2 regions of the Mesorhizobium sp. Primo-A genome follow, and region 1 is predicted to be linked to the other one. Evidence: riboswitches for the same ligand, from Rfam matches in the RefSeq annotation. Region 1 holds a riboswitch; the other holds the start of a gene.
The links. A riboswitch is a leader RNA that binds a small molecule or an ion and turns the genes downstream of it on or off. The one in region 1 is predicted to bind thiamine pyrophosphate.
Positions count from the first base shown of each region.

Region 1 (8,919 bases):
GCGCTCGCCCGCGCCGCAAAAGCCCGTCGGGCGCGGCACGCTGGTCTATCTCTTGTGGATGGGGGTTGGCCCGGCGATCCTCGTCATGGTGGCGTCCCTGTTCACCGGCGCCGGCGAGGCCTGGGGCGCGCCGATGTACAATCTTGCTGGCGTTGTGGCGCTCGCCTTGCTGGGCCATCGCCTCGGCGCCATCGAGATGCGAAAGCTGGCGATCTGCGCGCTCATCTCCATTGTCGGCATATCCGGTGCCTATGCGGGCATCCGCTGGACGAAATGCAATCTGCGTGGGCGCATGGACGCCGTCTGCTGGCCGGCGCAAAAGATCTCGGATGAGGCAGAGGCTGTCTGGCACGCTGCGACGCCCGATCGGCTCGACATCGTCGGCGGCCATGCCCTTATTGCGCCGCTGGCGGGCCTCAATGCCTATGACAAGCCGTCGATCTTCACCGAACTGAACATGCAGTACGCCCCCTGGATCACCAAGGAGCGGCTGCGCGAGCATGGCATATTGCTGGTCTGGCCCGGGCGCGATGTGCCATCTTATCTGCAGGCGTGGGTGGGCGACATCCCGATCAAAACCGTTCTTTTCGACTGGTCGCTCAAGGCGCCGCCGGTGGCGATCAGCTTCGCAGCCATTCCGCCTGGCGCGCGGCAGTTGCCGGGTGCTATCGACGGCCTCGCCCGACCGAGCAACTGAAGCAGATCCGCCGGTCCGCTGGACGAAGCAGGTGACAATGCCCATCTATGTCCAGACAAACTTGCCTTTGAGGAGACGTGATATGGCGACTTCGACCGAACGCGCAGTCCTTGCCGGTGGCTGCTTCTGGGGTATGCAGGATTTGATACGGCGCTATCCCGGCGTCATTTCCACCCGTGTTGGCTACAGCGGCGGCGACGTGCCCAACGCCACCTACCGCAACCACGGCAGCCATGCCGAAGCCATCGAGATCAATTTCGATCCGGCCATCATAAGCTATCGCACGCTGCTGGAACGCTTTTTCCAGATCCACGATCCGACGACCCGCAACCGCCAGGGCAACGATGTCGGGACGAGTTATCGCTCGGCGATCTATTACACCAGCGACGAACAGAAGCGCATCGCCGAGGACACGATCGCCGATGTCGATGCCTCGGGCCTGTGGCCGGGCAAGGTCGTCACCGAAGTCGCACCCGTTGGCCCCTTCTGGGAAGCCGAGCCCGAGCATCAGGACTATCTGGAGAAATACCCCAACGGATACACCTGCCACTTCGTCAGGCCGGGGTGGAAGCTGCCGGTTCGGGAAAAAGCGGTGCCGTAGATACACTGATACGACAGGATTTGAGAAGCCGCGGAGCGCTCGCTCCGCGGCTTCTTTTCATTGCAATTCCTACTTGCCGCAATGGTTGTCATTAACTGTCGGCGCGGTGGTGCCCGGCGACGTTCCACTGGCATCGGGCTGTGCGCCCTGCGGATGGGCAGGGCAATTTTCATCCGCGTTTGAATTCGTGGCGCCCGGTGCTACCGTCGTACTGTTGGTCGTGCCGGGGTCTACCGTGTTCGGCGAAGCCGGCGTATTTGGGTCGACGGTGACCGACTTGCCGCTGCCGCCGGATCCGTCGGTGCCGCTTGTGCCATTGCTCTGCGCCATGGCCGATGTCGCCAGGCCAATGGTGAGCGCCGAAGCTGCGAGGATTTTCATGAACATGGTTTGTCTCCATTGTCTGTGAACTCGTCGCGTAGCGACTGGTGGGACAACCTCGCGGCCTGGTGAAGGTTCCCGATAAATTCTCGCGCCGGCAGAGCCAACCGCTCCCGCCCTGGCGCAATGCTTTTGGCGCAGTGCGATAAAAAAAACGGCTTTTCCTTCAACTCGAATGATGCTTTAAGGCGCACATCCACAGGGGTGCTCCGTACGGTCGGGGCTGAGACGGGGGCGGCAAGCCCACAGACCCTAGAAGCTGATCTGGGTAATACCAGCGGAGCGAGGCGGGCGATGTTTTCAGGCGCACAGATTTCCCTATATCCCATGACCGACGATTTCGTCGGTGTCATCCTTGGCGCGCTCGGTGCGCTCGATCCCTGGCGCGACAAACTCAGGATCGAGACCGACGACATCTCGACCTTGCTGATCGGGCCGCCCGAAGTGCTGTTTCCTGCCATGCGCGACCTCTTCGTGGCGGCGGCACGCAGCGGCAAACATTGCGTGTTGTCGGCCACCATCTCGCGCGGCTGCCCTGGCGAGCCGGACGATCCGATCTGCCGCTCCGATGCGTTTGGCGGGCCCGTCGGTCCACTCGGCCCCCGCAAGGACGCGGCCATCGCGGCGGTGCGCAATGCTGCTGCCACCGGCCAGCCGGCGGCGGCGCAGTTCTCGCTCTATGTGATGGGCACAGACGACCACATGGACGAGATCTACGGCTGCATAGACTTTCTCAAGCAGTCCGGCGTCTATGAGCGCTCCAAACATTTCTGCACGAAACTGCGCGGTGATGCCGGTGCGATCTTTTCGGCGCTGGACGAGGCTTTCTGCCGTTTCGGACCAGGCGCTGGCCACGTAACCCTCGACGTCACGGTCTCGGCCAACAGCCCGTCGGCCGTCTGAAGCCGCGCCGCTCTCGCGGCCGTCAAAGGTTATCTCCCGTGGTCTCATCATCAGTCGCTTCGCGCCCGATCGCGAGCTTTCTCGTCAAGGCAATGCCGGCCATGATCTCGGCCGGTTTGCTCCTGCTGGCGTGGGAGCTTTATGCCACCTATTCCGGCATCAGGGCCACGATACTGCCGGCGCCGTCACGCGTCTTCGAGCAAGCGATGCTCAATCGCGAGGCGCTGGCCGACAATGCCGTTCCGACCATCCGTGCCACGCTTCTTGGCTTTGCCTGTTCGCTCAGCGCCGCCTTCGTGCTGTCGATGCTGGTCGACTTCTTCCAGCCGCTGCGGCGTGCGTTGTTTCCCGTCTTCATCGTCAGCCAGACCTTGCCGCTGGTGGCGGTCGCGCCGCTGGTGGTGCTGTGGTTCGGCTTCGGGCTGGCGCCCAAGATCATGCTGGTGGCGCTGGTCACCTTTTTTCCGATGCTGGTTGCATTGGTCGAAGGCTATGAGGCGACCGAGGCCGAGATCGGGCAAATGCTGCGCGCCATGGGGGCAGGGCGCTGGCGCATCTTCCTGCTGGCGCGGCTGCCTTCGGCGCTGCCTTACTTCTTTGCCGGGTTGAGGATCTCCATCACCTATGCGGTGGTCGGCGCCATCTTCGCTGAATATGCCGGTGCCGCGAAGGGTCTGGGCATCTACATGCTCAACGCCAAAAACAATTTCCGTCCTGATCTGGTTCTTGCCGCCGTCGGTGTCAGCGCGGCGCTGACCCTTGTCCTGTTCGGGTTGACCGTGTTGCTGCAGCGCCTTGCCATGCCCTGGGAGCGAGCCGACAGGGAAACTGCCGGGAAGGGGGCCTGGCGATGAGCCGGCTCGAACTGCGGCATGTGCACAAGGCGTTCGGTGGGCTCGACGTGCTGGCCGATATTTCGCTCAGCGTCGGCGCTGGTGAGTTCGTCTCGATCCTTGGACCCTCGGGTGCCGGCAAGTCGACGCTGTTCCAGCTTCTGACCGGCGCCGAGCATGGCGAGGGCGAGATGTTGTTCGACGGCGCGCGGCTCGACGACCACGGCAGGCACTTCGCCTTCATGCCGCAGCGCGACGCGCTGATGCCATGGCGGCGCATCCTCGACAACACGACGCTCGGGCTCGAAGTGCAAGGTATGAGGAGACAGGCGGCGCGGGCGCGCGTTGCGCCGTTGTTTGCCGAATTCGGGCTTGCCGGCTTCGAGCGGCATTTTCCCGCGCAGCTGTCCGGCGGCATGCGCCAGCGCGCGGCCTTGCTGCGCACCGTGGTGCAGGAGCGCGACATGCTCCTGCTCGACGAGCCGTTCGGCGCGCTCGATGCGCTGACCCGCACCGCCATGCAGCGCTGGCTCGAACAGATGTGGCGGCATCATCGCTGGACGGCGCTCTTGATCACCCATGACGTGCGCGAAGCCGTGTTCCTGTCCGACCGCATCTATGTGCTGTCGGCGCGCCCGGCCCGCATCGTGCGTGAAATCAGGGTGCCGTTGCCGCGCCCGCGCAGCCTTGGCGGCGATGCCGCGCGCCAGGCAAGCGCGCTCGAGGCCGAAATCCTCGACATCATCCTCAACCCCAATCCATCCAAAGGACACGATCATGACTGACTTGACGCGCCGGCAGGCCTTGTTGCTGACCCTTGCCACCGGCCTTCCCTTGATTGCCGGGACGGGTCGGGCTCGAGCACAATCGGCGGCACAAAAGGTCACCGTCGCCCTCGACTGGACGGTCAATACCAACCACATCGGACTGTTCGTCGCCCGCGACAAAGGGTTTTATCGCGAAGCCGGGCTCGAGGTCGACATCCTGCCCTACAGCGATACCGGTGCGGGCACGCTGGTCGCAAACCGCGTCGCCGATTTCGGCATCAACGGCACCATCAGCCTGTTCACCCAGAGAACCGCCGGGGCGGATCTGAAGGGCGTCTATGCGGTGGTGCAATCCGAAACAGGCCGCGTGGTCTTCAATGCGGCACGCAACGAGATCAAAAGCCCAAGAAGCCTCGACGGCTTGATCTATGGCGGCTTCGGCAGTGCCTGGGAAAACGCGCTGATATCGACCATCATTCGCCACGACGGCGGCAAGGGCAATTTCGAGACGGTGACGCTCGGCACCTCAGCCTATGAGGCGCTGGCCAATGGGTCGGTCGATTTCACGCTCGAAGTCTCGACCTGGGAGGGTGTCGAAGCCGAACTCAGGGGCGTCAAGCAGCGCAGCTTCGTCTATGCCGATTATGGCGTGCCTGATGAGCACACGACGCTGATCTCTTCGAGCGAAGCCTATCTCCAGGCCAATCCCAAGCCTGCGGCCGACTTCGTTCAGGCGACGCGACGCGGCTACCAGTTCGCTGTCGACCACCCCGACGATGCGGCAACCCTGCTGATCGCTGCAAACAAGGATGCCTTGACCAATCCGGCGCTGATCCACGCCTCGCTGAAGGCATTGATCGACGGCCATTATCTACGCAGCCAAAGCGGGGCCATCGGGACGATGGATCCGGCCAAGATGGAAGCGATTGGCGACTATCTCTTCGCCTCCGGCATTTTGCGCGATTCCGACGGCAAGCTGGTTGCTCGACGTCCGGATTTCGGGAGCTATTTCCGCAACGACTATCTGAGCTAGTCTGGCAAAACCAAATGACATGGGTCGCCAGTCTTTCTTGGCGACCGCGTGGAGCAGGTCGTCTGGAAGTGGCGCCCTGGCTCCCCGACAGCCAGTTTAATACCGATCTGATCTTGTTGATTAACTGCCCGGCAATGGTTGCGTGCAAAGGTCGCCCTGAGGGATCATTGGGGTGTCTGCATTGCTCATATCAAAAAGCGAGGCGCTTTCGCACGTCAGTGACGGCAGGATTCTGTCCGCAGCCCGAAAGCGTGAGATCCTGGTGGATTTGCGGGAAGGTTTCTTTCGGATCTGCGCGCTGGCCTTCGCGGGCATGTTCGTCTACCGCGGCGTGTATCACCTGATGCTCGACCCGACGCGCATCAATGTGGCGCTGGTGGCAATTTCCGAGATCCTGACCTTTACCTGGCTGCTTCTGTCGCGTCGGCCGAAGGTTCGCGACTGGAACCCGCTCACGGTGGTTGTCTCCGTGATCGCCAGCTTCGGTGTCGGTTTCATCGACCTGGAGCCGGGCGTGGCCATCATCCCGGTCCATGTTGCGGCGCCGCTGCAGGCCCTGGCGTTGGGGTTCGTAATCTGGGGAAAGATATCGCTGGGGCGTTCTTTCGCCATTCTGCCGGGCAATCGCGGCGTGATGACAGGCGGTGCCTACCGTCTGGTGCGGCATCCGATCTATGCCGGCTATCTTGCCGGCCATCTCTTGTTCCTGCTGTCGGCCTTTTCCTTCTACAATCTAGCCGTCTACGCGGTGATCACCTTCTTCCAGGTGCACCGCATCCTGCGTGAAGAGGCGCTGCTGGCCGTCACGCCGGAGTATCGGGACTATATGAAGCGCGTCCACTACAGGCTGTTCTACGGCGTCGTTTGACAGGCGCCCCGGCGCGCAGAATCGTTCGGTCTGCAACCACACTGGCAACGTTCGATCGTCAATAGACCTGCGCATTGTTTGTGCAAGCTAATATTGCGACTTTTACTGGCGTTTATTTCAGAAATTTTGAGATATATATACCACACTTCAATTTCAGTATTCTCTCTCTGTGAAGCTGAAACTCACTACCTCGCGTAATTGCTTCTGCAATCGGCTTCTCGCCATCTCCGGCCGATCGGAAAGCCCGCCACGCTGGTGGGCTTTCTGCGGTCCACAGGCGTGCCGGAATTAAATTCTGGTTGCCGTCACCAGGATGGCCGTTTCTGTTGCTGGCGTGACTTCTTCCGCGCGATGCCCGCCACAATCGCGGAACGGTAGGCCTTTGGAGCGCTCGTCTTTTGAACATCGCAGCTGCGAGGTTCAATCCTACGGCGCCGGCTCCTATGGCGGCGGCGGCCTTGGGCTCGTGCTGCTCATCGTCATCGTGCTTGTCGTACTCGGGTGCATCTAGCCGGGTTATCGCCAACTGATCGCAATCTCGTGAGCGCCCCAATGTCGGCGTGCACCGGATTGTGATGCAGGCAAGCCGGCTTGTGATCCTGCACTCTGCAAAACTTTCGTATGGTCATTGCGGTCCACACCCCCCCGTGGAAACAAGAGGAGAGGGTCCCACCCCTTGTCCTCCTCCAAGGCCCGCTCCGGTTCACCGTAGCGGGCTTTTGCTTGCTGGCGAGGCAAAACCGGCTCGCATCAAACCCTATGGGCGAGGCGTTCAGATGCTGGCGCCAGTCGACTACTCCATGTCAGGCACGTCACCGCTGACGAAGAGCGTGTTCGGCGGACCATATTCGCCCAGCGTCGGATCGGCCTCACGGCTCCAGGCGATGACGCCGGAATGCTTTGCCGTCAGAGCCCTGGCGGTGCGTATGGCGCGATCCTCGCTCTGCTGGTCGGCGGGTCCAAAGGCTGGGAACAACTCGCCATCCTCACCGCGATCGAACGCGACCACGACGATCAGCCTGGGATTTTTCTGGCCACTGGAATCGGACATCTTGCACCTTTGGCGCAGAACCTATCACATTGCTCGGGGTTGAAGGCCGCGAATCGATGAATGCCGACTTTGGGGAGTGGCATCGTGCAAGATCAGCGTTTCGATGAGCCGGTCAGGATTGCGCTCGGCCGATCGCGAAACTCGATCTTCAACGTGGAGCGGGTCGCTCAGGCTGCCGACATCCTGCTGAACCGCTGGCCGGTTGCGACCGGGCAAAAGCATATGGTTGCCCGCAAGGCCTGTCTGGCCGTGCTCGAGGGAAAGAAAGAAGTCTCGGCGGCAAGAGCGGCGTTCATCAACGCCGCTATCGAGGCGGACATCCTCGTCGAACCGCGTGAGGTGTCGATCCCGTAGCCTGTCCCTGGTGAAATTGAATCAGGATCTGGCTCCATCCCCTTGATGTATGCCCCTTTTTGGCGATCGCCGACCGGCTTTTCAGGGCTATTGACCTGCCTCTCGGCACGCCCTGCACGGTTATCCCGCACATTTCGCTGCCTGTTGGTCAGTCTTCGGCATCTGTTGACATAGCATCCGGGCCTCGGTATTGAACAGGATTATACAGGTTCATTGAACAGGTACCCTTATGAAGCGGCGCGCGGTTCAACTGTCTCCCGGCACGGGCAAGCCCGAGCAGATCGCCACCGTCCTCGAACATGAGATCCGTTCCGGCGTCCTCGGTTTCGGCGACCGCCTTCAAAGCGAGAACGAACTCGTCCAGCGCTTCTCCGTTAGCCGCAATACGGTCCGCAAAGGCCTCGAGGAACTGTCCAGCCGCGGGCTGATCACGACCAAGGTTGGTATCGGCTCGTTCGTCACCTTCGACGGCAAGCCGGTCGACGACTCGATCGGCTGGTCGCGCGCGCTGGCCGATGCCGGCGCCAATGCCGAGACGCGGACGCTGCGGCTGGAGGTCATCGAAGACCCCGATCTGGCTGCGCTGCTTGGCATCGAAAGCCCGTTCTTCATCGCCGTCGACCGGGTGCGCACCAACGCCAGCGACGGCCATGCGATCTCCATCGAGCGCAGCCGGTTGCCATTGTCCTCCGAGCTCGAGGACGTACCGTTGCGCGGATTGCGCGAGGGCTCGCTGCACCAGACGCTGCGCGTCGCCGGCCTCATTCCCGACCATGGCGAGGAATGGGTCGAGATCGAGATGCTCAATGCCGAGGATGCGGCCATCCTCGGCTGCCCGCAAGGCACGCCTTTCCTGCGTGGCCGCCGGCTGACGCGCGCCGCCGACGACCGGCCGATCGAGTACGTCACCAGCCTGCTCAATCCGGCGCATTTTGCGCTGCATATGAGGTTCTGAGCGATGTCGGATGCGACCAGCAAGGCTATTGACCGCGCCATGGGGGCGCTTGTCGGCGGAGCGCTGGGCGATGCGCTCGGCATGCCGACGCAGCTTTTGTCGCCGGTTCGCATTGCCGAACTCTACGGCCATGTTGAGGATTTCATCGAGCCTTTCCCGGATCATCCGGTGTCGAAGGGATTGGCCGCCGGCACCATCACCGACGATACCGAGCAGGCGTTGCTGCTCGGCCGCATCCTGGTCGAATCCGGCGACCGTTTCGACCACGCGCGCTGGGTCAATGCGCTGCTCGACTGGGAACGCGAGGTTAAGGCGCGTGGCAGCTATGACCTTTTGGGGCCATCGACCAAACGCGCCATCGACGCCATCAACAATGGTATGCCGGCTGAGGAAGCGGGGCGCAGCGGCGACACCAATGGTGCGGCGATGCGTATCGCGCCGGTCGGCATCATGATGCCGCTCGAACCGTTGGAAGG
Region 1 is NZ_RZTG01000009.1:158,155-167,073, reverse strand. It holds gene EOC83_RS18110 (glycosyltransferase family 39 protein) at 1-697, shown strand, start outside; gene msrA (peptide-methionine (S)-S-oxide reductase MsrA) at 780-1,298, shown strand; gene EOC83_RS18100 (hypothetical protein) at 1,368-1,685, opposite strand; TPP riboswitch at 1,870-1,983, shown strand; gene EOC83_RS18095 (YkoF family thiamine/hydroxymethylpyrimidine-binding protein) at 1,974-2,582, shown strand; gene EOC83_RS18090 (ABC transporter permease) at 2,675-3,436, shown strand; gene EOC83_RS18085 (ABC transporter ATP-binding protein) at 3,433-4,200, shown strand; gene EOC83_RS18080 (ABC transporter substrate-binding protein) at 4,193-5,215, shown strand; gene EOC83_RS18075 (isoprenylcysteine carboxylmethyltransferase family protein) at 5,388-6,083, shown strand; gene EOC83_RS18070 (DUF3309 family protein) at 6,397-6,594, shown strand; gene EOC83_RS18065 (hypothetical protein) at 6,877-7,134, opposite strand; gene EOC83_RS18060 (DUF982 domain-containing protein) at 7,219-7,488, shown strand; gene EOC83_RS18055 (GntR family transcriptional regulator) at 7,718-8,443, shown strand; gene EOC83_RS18050 (ADP-ribosylglycohydrolase family protein) at 8,447-8,919, shown strand, end outside.

Region 2 (8,919 bases), on a different contig from region 1:
GCACGATGACGCCGGAATAGTCGGCGTTTTCCTCTTGCGCGGCGATCTTCACATTGGCGTCGGGCTTGTGCTTCTTGAAGTCGAGGAACGACAGGCTGTCATTGATCGTGGCGTCGGCACGGCCTGTCAGAAGCAGCTGGATCGATTGGTCGAAGCCATCGGTGCCGACCAGCTCGGCGCCGTTCGTTTCGGCCAGCTTGCCGAAATTCGAGGTCAGCGACTGCGCCGACTTCTTGCCCTTGAGATCGGCAAAGGTCTTGATGTCTGTGTTGTCGCCGCGCACGATCAGCACCGCCTTGGAGGCGATGTAAGGATCGGAGAAGTCGTACTTGGCCTTGCGGGCATCGGTGATGCCGACCTCGTTGATGACGGCGTCATAGCGATTGGCGTCGAGGCCGGCGATCAGCCCGTCCCACTTGCCTTCGAGGAATTCGACCTTGACGCCGAGCTTGTCGGCGATCGCCTTGGCGATTTCGACGTCGAAGCCGACCAGTGCGCCCGAAGTGTCATGATAGGTGAATGGCGCATAAGTGCCTTCCGTGCCGACCTTGATGACCCCGGCCTGCTTGATCTGGTCGAGATTGGCGCCGGCATGGCCTGCGGTGACAGCCAAGGCCTGCAGCGTTCCGGCGATGATGAGCGACTTGAGCCATTTCATTTTTCTGTGATCCCGTCCTTGGCCGGCCGACCGGCATATTGTGAGCGCTGGAAACTGACAGATGCAAGTCGAAAAAATAAGGAACAGAATTCCAAAAACAATCAGTTTCTGAAATCAGATACTCAAACTGGCGCTTTCCAGCCGACATCACGGCTATCGCGGGTAGTCCCCGGAGTCCGCCAGGCAACACATACCCGCAGCCACGGTCGCGGAACCTTTCCCGCGCATGGCAGTTCTGGCTGTTCTAGGGCACGACGCCGCCATTTCAACCCAGGCGCCAGCCAAGTTTGCAAAGTCATCCGCACCACCCAGGGAGCGCCTCATGATGGAAGACACGGCAGGACGGATCATGGTCCGCGCGGCGATGAAGGCTCCCTACCTCGAGCGTGACGAAGAGCATCGGCTTGCATTGCTCTGGAAAGAGGACAACGACCAGAACGCGCTGCACAGCATCACCGTCGCGCATATGCGGCTGGTCATTTCCATGGCCTCCAAATTCCGCCATTACGGCCTGCCGCTCGGCGACCTGGTCCAGGAGGGTCATGTCGGACTGCTCGAGGCCGCCGCCCGCTTCGAGCCGGAGCGCGAGGTGCGGTTCTCGACCTATGCGACATGGTGGATCCGGGCCTCGATGCAGGACTATATCCTGCGCAACTGGTCGATCGTGCGTGGCGGCACCAGCTCGGCGCAGAAGGCGCTGTTCTTCAACCTGCGACGCCTGCGCGCGCGGCTGGCGAATGGCGCCGAGCCACTGTCAAACGCAACGCTCTATCGCGAAGTATCGGAAGCACTCGGCGTCTCCGAAGCCGACGTGGCGATGATGGATTCGCGGCTGTCGGCTCCCGACTCCTCACTCAACATGCCGGTTGCCGACGATGCGGGTTCGACCGAGCGCATGGAATTCCTGGTCTCGGACGATCCGCTGCCCGACGAGATCGTCGGCGACAAGATCGATGTCGCGCGCCGCTCGCTCTGGCTGAGGGAGGCGCTTCGCGCGCTCAACGCACGGGAGTTGAGGATCATCGAGGAACGCCGGCTTAACGACGAGGGCGCGACGCTGGAAGCGCTCGGCGAAACCCTCGGCATCTCCAAGGAACGCGTCCGCCAGATCGAGGCCCGCGCCATGGAAAAGCTGAAGGTCGCGTTGGTGAAGCAGAATCCGGAGTTCATGGCGACTGCCGCCTGAACGGCGGCAGGCGTCCGCAGGTGCCTACTTGTCCGTGACGATCTTGACCTTGTCGCCGGCCGAAACCGCGGCACCAGGCGACAGCGCGTTGAGGACGCGGAACAGGTCGAGCTTACGGTCGACGCCGACCATCTGCGCCGAAAGCGAACCCATCGTCTGCCCAGGCTGGACAGTGACGACGCGGATGCGCAGCGGCTTCAGCGCCGCCTTTTCGGCGGCACTCAAGATCCGGAACGAGCCGCTGACCGAGCGGGCGATTGTGTCCAGCGACGTGCTGGCCGAAGGGGCCGCGGTCAGCAGCCGGTAGACCTGGCCGCCGGCGCGGATCACCGCAATGTCGAACTGCCAGCCTTCGGCGCCGGCATGCGCGGTCGCTGCCTCGTTGCCGTTGATGGTTTCCTGCCTGACGCTGCTGTCGACGAGACCAGCCACCCAGCCGCTGCGGATATAGTCCGTCAGCGCCCGGTTCTTGTCGATCGACACGCCATCGAAACGGATCGCTATGTCGCCGGGGCCGGTGGCCGTCACCGCTGCCGCCGAATTGTCGATGATGAAGCCGTCCGGTACCGTGAACGAAACGCCAAGGCCCGGATGCAGGAAGGTTTCGCCGCGTACATAGCCTTCTTCCGGCGTGTCGCCATAGAGCAGGCCGTCTATGCCGGCGAGGAAGGAATCGCGGTCGCGCGTGCCGACGCCCGGCGCGCCGAACTGGCGGGCATGGCGCTGCGCCAGATCGATGCGCTGCGGCGTATTGGGGTGCGTGGCCAGGAAATCGAGGCTGGCGTCGGTGGCGCCGCTGATCGAGCGGAAATCGGTGTAGGCCGACATTGATTGCAGGAAGCGGCCGGCGGCGAAAGGATCGTAGCCGGCCTCGCCGATCGACTTGATGCCGATGGCGTCGGCTTCCAGCTCCTGGTTGCGCGAGAATTGCGCGAGCCTCAGCTTGCCGCGGATCAACGCCGCCTTGGCGGTCGGGCTGTCGCCGAGCACATCGGAAACCACCTTGGTCGCCAGGCCTTCCTCTGCCTCGAGTTGCTGGCGCTGCAAGCCGTGATTGGCGGTGACGTGGCCCATCTCATGCGCGATGACAGCTGCAAGCTCGGCCGAATCATTGGCCAGCGCCAGGAGGCCGCGCGTGATGTAGAGATAGCCGCCCGGCAGCGCGAAGGCATTGACATTGGGCGAATTCAAAATGGTGATGCGATAGGTCTGTGTCGGGTTGGCGGACACCACCGTCAAACTACCGACCACCTTGGCGACCATGCGCTCGAGCTTGGGATCGGAATATTCGCCGCCATAGGTCGCCAGGATGCGCGGATGCTGCGCCCTGGCCAATTCGGCGAGCTTGTTGTTGGCGCCGACATTGTCCACCGTGATCGGCTTGTCGGAAGGCTGGAAGCCGGATTCCTGAACCTCCGGCGGCGTGAACATCTGGCAGCTTGCCAACGCCACGGCAAAGCCGGCCAGCGCGAGAAAGCGCGCCAGCGGTTTCATTCCCAATGTGTTAGCGCCGATCGCCAGAACGGCTTCCTTTCGGGTCCCGGCACATGACATTGAAAATCGGGGACGATCTTCAGAATGTTCACGTGCCATATCTCAAACTGCTGCAGTATCCGCGGCCCATCCCAGGGGCGGGCGCCGGATACTGCAGGCAAATCACGGCCTGTGCCGGACCGGTAGGGCGGACCTAGCCACACTCCCCCGGTCATGGCAAGCAAACGCCACATCGCCTGGAGCCGGTTTGACCGTAAATTATGTCCGCTTCCGGGCAACATCGCGTGATGTGGAATATCCGGCACCCGCGCCGATATAGCGCCGGAACGCCTCCGGACCAGCCCCGGCGAAGAAATCATCAGCCTTGCCGGTGGCGGCGACCAACCCATTGTCGACAAACACCATATGCTCGCCGATGCGGCGTGCATCCTCCGGCTGGTGGGTGACGAACAGCACTGTCATGGCGCGTTCGGCATGAACGGCGGCAACCAGATCCAGCATCTCGTCGCGTAAAGCCGGTCCGAGCGAAGCGAAGGGCTCGTCGAGCAGCAACACCGGTCGGTCGCGCACCAGCACGCGGGCCAGGGCGACGCGCTGGCGTTCGCCCCCGGAGAGCTCGCGCGGCAGGCGTTTCTCCTTGCCCGCAAGACCGGTGCGCGCAAGCGCCTCGGCGACCGCAGCGCGGTCCGCCTCGGTCAGCCGCAGGGATGGCGAGCGGCCGAGCCCGACATTCTGCTCGACGGAAAGATGCGCGAAGAGATTGTTCTCCTGGAACACCATCGACACCGGCCGCGCCGAGGCCGGCTCGGCGCTGACATCGACACCGCCGACCAGCACGCGGCCCGACCGTGGGGTCTCGAAGCCGGCGACCAGATTGAGCAGTGTCGACTTGCCCGAACCGCTCGGCCCCATGATGGCGGTGATCGTCGCCGCGGCAAACTCGACATCGAAAACAAGCGGCGCCTCGCCATAGCTGCCATAGCTGAACGACACTTTGTCCAGCCGCACCGGCGCGCCCTTCGCGAGCCCGTTGGCCGCCTTTTCACGCATCACGGACCTCCTCCCTTCCCAGCCAGTGCGCCGCCACGATCAACGCGAGACAGACGAGGCCGAGCAGCAGTGCGAGGCCGGCGGCATCCTCGGTGCGGTAGCTGCCCATCCGAGCCAGAAGAAGGTAGGGCAATGTCTGCACGGAATCACTGCCGAACAAGGCAATGACACCGAGATCGCCGAGCGACAGCGCCATGGCGAAAGCGAAGGCCGTGGCGAGCGGTCGCCGCAGCGACGGCCAGTCGACCAGCATCAGCCGGTTCCAGCCCGCAATGCCGAGCTGTGCACAGAGCCGTTCGTGACGCTCGCTCGCTGCATCATAGGCGGGACGCACGGCGCGGAGCGCAAACGGCATCGCCATCACCGCGTTGACGGTGACGACCATGACCGGAGCGATGGCGAAGACATCGCCGACATGGCGCAACAACAGGAACCAGCCGGCGCCGACGACGATCGGCGGCACGACCAGGACAAAACCGGCGCCTGTATCGGTGGCGTGTTCGAGCAGTGTCTTTGCGCCGGCACGGCGGTTCAGCGCCAGTGCCCGCCGCGCCATGGTCAGCGCCAGCGACAGCATCACCGAAAGCAGCGCCGACAGGAAGGCGAGCGCCGCACTGGTCAGCGTTGCCTGCCGGACAGTGGCCTCGCCGGCCAAGCGGGCGAGATCGGCACTCAATCCGGCCATCACGGTTGCCGCCATCGGCCCGACAACGAACAGCAGCGCCAGGACGATGAGTAGCGCGTTCAACCAGGTCTCGCTCCGATTGACCGAGAGATAGCGGCGTTGCGCGACCGGCAAATTGGTGTCGCCGACCACATTGGCGCCTAGCCGCGTCAGTGCCAGCACCACGATAAAGGTCAAGGCGATCTGCAGCAGCGTCAGTGCAACGGCCCGTGCGGGATCGAAATCGAAGCGCAGCGCCTGGTAGATGCCGACCTCAAGCGTCGTCGCGGCCGGCCCGCCGCCGAGCGTCAGCACGATCGTGAAGGATGTGATGCAGAGCATGAACACAAGCCCGGCGACGCCGGGCAGTGCGGCGCGCAGCGTTGGCCATTCGATCAGCCGGAACGCCGGCCGGGCCGCCATGCCGAGTTGGCTCGCCAGCCGCCATTGGTCGGCCGGTATGGTCTGCAGCGCCTCGAGGAACAGCCGCGTCGCCAGCGGCAGGTTGAAGAAGACATGGGCGACGAGAATGCCGGACAGGCCATAGATGCCCGGCCAGCTTCCGCCGCCGATAACGGCAAGCACGCCGGCGAAGTAGCCGGCACGGCCATAAAGCGCCAGGATGCCGAGCGCTGCAACGATGGCCGGCAGCGCCAACGGCACGGCGAAGATCTGCAGGATGAAGGCGCGGCCGAAGAAACGTGGATGCCGCGACAGAGCGCGCGCCACAAACAGCCCCGGGATGACCGAAAGCAGCGTCGACAGGACCGCTTGCCAGAGCGTGAAGCGAATGACGCGAAGCAGATAGGGATCGAAGGCTGCCCAGGCGCCCGAGAAATCATGGGCGCCCTCGAAAAGCAGGCCGGCAAACGCGCCGCCGATCAGCAGCGCGATTGCAGCGAGCGCGACAATGCCGGCACTGACGCGGGAATCCGTGGAATGCGCCGGCGCCATCGCGCTGCCTATTTGCTCATCGCCGCCAGCCATTCATCGACCCAGGCCTTGCGGTTGGCGGCGACCTCTTGCGGGCTGAACAGCAAGGTCTTCGTCGGCTTGACCAGTTTGTCGAAGGCCGGATTGAGCGGCTTGTCGGTCTTGCCTGCCGGGAACATCCAGTTGGTCTCGGGGATGGCATCCTGGAATTTCGGCCCGGTCATGAAGGCCATGAACTTGGCCGCCAGCGGATTCTTGGCTCCTGTCGTGGTGATACCCGCCACCTCGATCTGCAGATACTCGCCCTCCTCGAAGGAGGCCGCCTGGTAGCGCTCCGTGTTCTCGGCGACCATGTGGTAGGCTGGCGACGTCGTGTAGGACAGCACCATCGGCGCCTCGCCCTTGGTGAACAGCCCATAGGCCTCGCTCCAGCCCGGCGTCACGGTCAGCACCTTGGCCTTGAGCTTGGCCCAGGCCTCGGGTGCCTTGTCGCCATAGACCGACTTGACCCAAAGAAGCAGGCCGAGGCCTGGCGTCGAGGTGCGCGGATCCTGGATGACGATCTTGTCGTTGGCACTGCCTTCGATCAGCTCCTTCAGGCTCTTCGGCGGCGTCTTCATCTTCTGCGTGTCGTAGACGACAGCGAAATAGCCGTAGTCGAAGGGGACAAACGTGTCGTCGCTCCAGCCGCCCGGCACACTGACATCCGTCACCGCGCCATGCGGCGCGAACAAGCCTGACGCCTTGGCATCGGCGGTGAGATTGGTATCCAGGCCAAGCACGATATCGGCCTTGGTCGATGTGCCTTCCAATCTGACGCGGTTGAGCAGCGCGACGCCATCGGCGACCGAGACGAAGTCGACGTCGCAGCCGCATTCGGCCTCGAACTCCTTCTTCACCACGGGACCCGGACCCCAGTCGGCGGTGAAACTCTCATAGGTGTAGACGGTGAGCTTGTCCTTGGCCAAGGCGGGCCCGGACAAGGCCACGACCGTTGCTGAAACAAGAGCGTATAAAAGCGTGCGCATCGGCGCCTCCTTCGTTTGAATTGAAAGGAATTGAGGCGTCGGACTGTCCGAAACGTCTAATCCCTCCGCCGGTACAAACCGGATCAGGTTCAGCGGGTTGGCGAGACTGCCTCTCAGCCGGTCCGCGAAGATCGCGTCCGGCACCCCGTTAGAGCGTTTCGACACATAGGCCGGGCCGATCCGCCATGCAAGCGGGAGTTTGCCGCCTTCCGTTTCCCGTGCCGGGCTGGTAAGGGCCACACGATATGAGCACATTCACCATCCTGCTTGGCGGCGATCTCATCCGTACGCCACGGCTCGACCGTCAGGTCAAAGGCTCCCGCGTCATCGCCGCCGACGCCGGCATCGGTCATGCGCGGTTGCTGGGTCTCGTGCCGGAGCTGTGGGTGGGTGATTTCGATTCGGTGCCGGCCAACCTGCCGGACGATCTCGCTTCCGTGCCGCGCCGGACCTTCCCGGCGGAAAAGGACCAGACCGATGGCGAACTTGCCGTCGCCGCGGCACTGGAGCGCGGCGCGACCCGCCTGGTGCTGGCCGGCGCCTTTGGCGGCAAGCGCGCCGACCACGCTTTTCTGCATCTGTCGCTCGCCCTGCGGCTGGCGGAGGCGGGAACGGACGTGCTTTTGACCAGCGGCGCTCAGGAAGGCATCCCCCTGCTGCGCGGAACGGCCGGCTTCGACTATGCCGACGGCACGCTGTTTTCGGTGCTCGGCTTTTCCGAGCTCGACGGCCTGACCGTCACCGGCGCCAAATGGCCGCTCGCTCACGTCAAGGTGGCGTTCGGTTCGTCGCTGACCATTTCCAACGAGGTCAAGTCCGACAAGACCGGGGGCCGCCTCGAAATCGCGCTCGGCCATGGCCGCGCGATGCTGCTCGCTCATCCCTATCCCTTACCTGAAAGCTGACATGGCCCCGCCCCTTCTCAACCTTGATGGGATAAAACTGACCTTCGGCGGCACGCCGCTGCTCGATGGCGCCGCCTTGACGGCTTCGGCCGGCGACAAGATCGCACTGGTCGGCCGCAACGGGTCCGGCAAGTCGACCCTGCTGAAGATCGCCGCCGGCCTGATCGAGCCGCAGGACGGCGAAGTGTTCCGCCAGCCTTCGGCGACCGTCCGCTATTTGCCGCAGATGCCCGACATGGAAGGTTTTGCCACTGTCCGCGCCTATGTCGAGGCCGGGCTTGGCCCCGCCGACGATCCCTACCGCGCCAGCTATCTGATGGAGCATCTCGGCCTGTCGGGTGAGGAACGTCCGAACGACCTGTCGGGCGGCGAGGCGAGGCGCGCCGCCCTTGCCCGCGTCATGGCGCCGGAGCCCGATATCCTGCTGCTCGATGAGCCGACCAACCATCTCGACCTCTCGGTCATCGAATGGCTGGAAGAAGAACTCATCCGCACCTCCTCGGCGCTGATCGTCATCTCGCACGACCGCCGCTTCCTCGAACGCGTGTCGCGCGCCACGGTCTGGCTCGATCGCGGCCAGACCCGCAGGCTGGACAAGGGCTTCGGCCATTTCGAGGAATGGCGCGACCTGGTTCTGGAGGAAGAAGAACGCGAGCAGCACAAGCTCGGTCGCCAGATCGTTCGCGAAGAGCATTGGCTGCGCTACGGCGTGACGGCGCGGCGCAAGCGCAACATGCGCCGGCTCGGCGAGTTGCAGACCATGCGTCAGCGTTTTCGCGGTCATCGCGGGGCCGAAGGGTCGGCGATCATGGTGGCGAGCGACGCCACCGAGTCCGGCAAGCTGGTGATCGAGGCGAAAAACATCGAAAAGAGCTTTGGCGATCTCACCGTGGTCAAGGCGTTTTCGACCCGCATCCAGCGTGGCGATCGCGTTGGCCTGGTCGGGCCGAACGGCGCCGGCAAGACCACGCTCTTGAAAATGCTGACCGGCGAGATGAAGC
Region 2 is NZ_RZTG01000006.1:35,883-44,801, forward strand. It holds gene EOC83_RS12570 (amino acid ABC transporter substrate-binding protein) at 1-658, opposite strand, end outside; gene EOC83_RS12575 (RNA polymerase factor sigma-32) at 981-1,844, shown strand; gene EOC83_RS12580 (M48 family metalloprotease) at 1,869-3,338, opposite strand; gene thiQ (thiamine ABC transporter ATP-binding protein) at 3,597-4,388, opposite strand; gene thiP (thiamine/thiamine pyrophosphate ABC transporter permease) at 4,381-6,006, opposite strand; gene thiB (thiamine ABC transporter substrate binding subunit) at 6,015-7,013, opposite strand; TPP riboswitch at 7,057-7,171, opposite strand; gene EOC83_RS12600 (thiamine diphosphokinase) at 7,259-7,918, shown strand; gene EOC83_RS12605 (ABC-F family ATP-binding cassette domain-containing protein) at 7,920-8,919, shown strand, end outside.
Region 2: it holds a riboswitch for thiamine pyrophosphate, as region 1 does, so the genes downstream of both, thiB (thiamine ABC transporter substrate binding subunit) here and EOC83_RS18095 (YkoF family thiamine/hydroxymethylpyrimidine-binding protein) in region 1, are expected to answer to the same signal.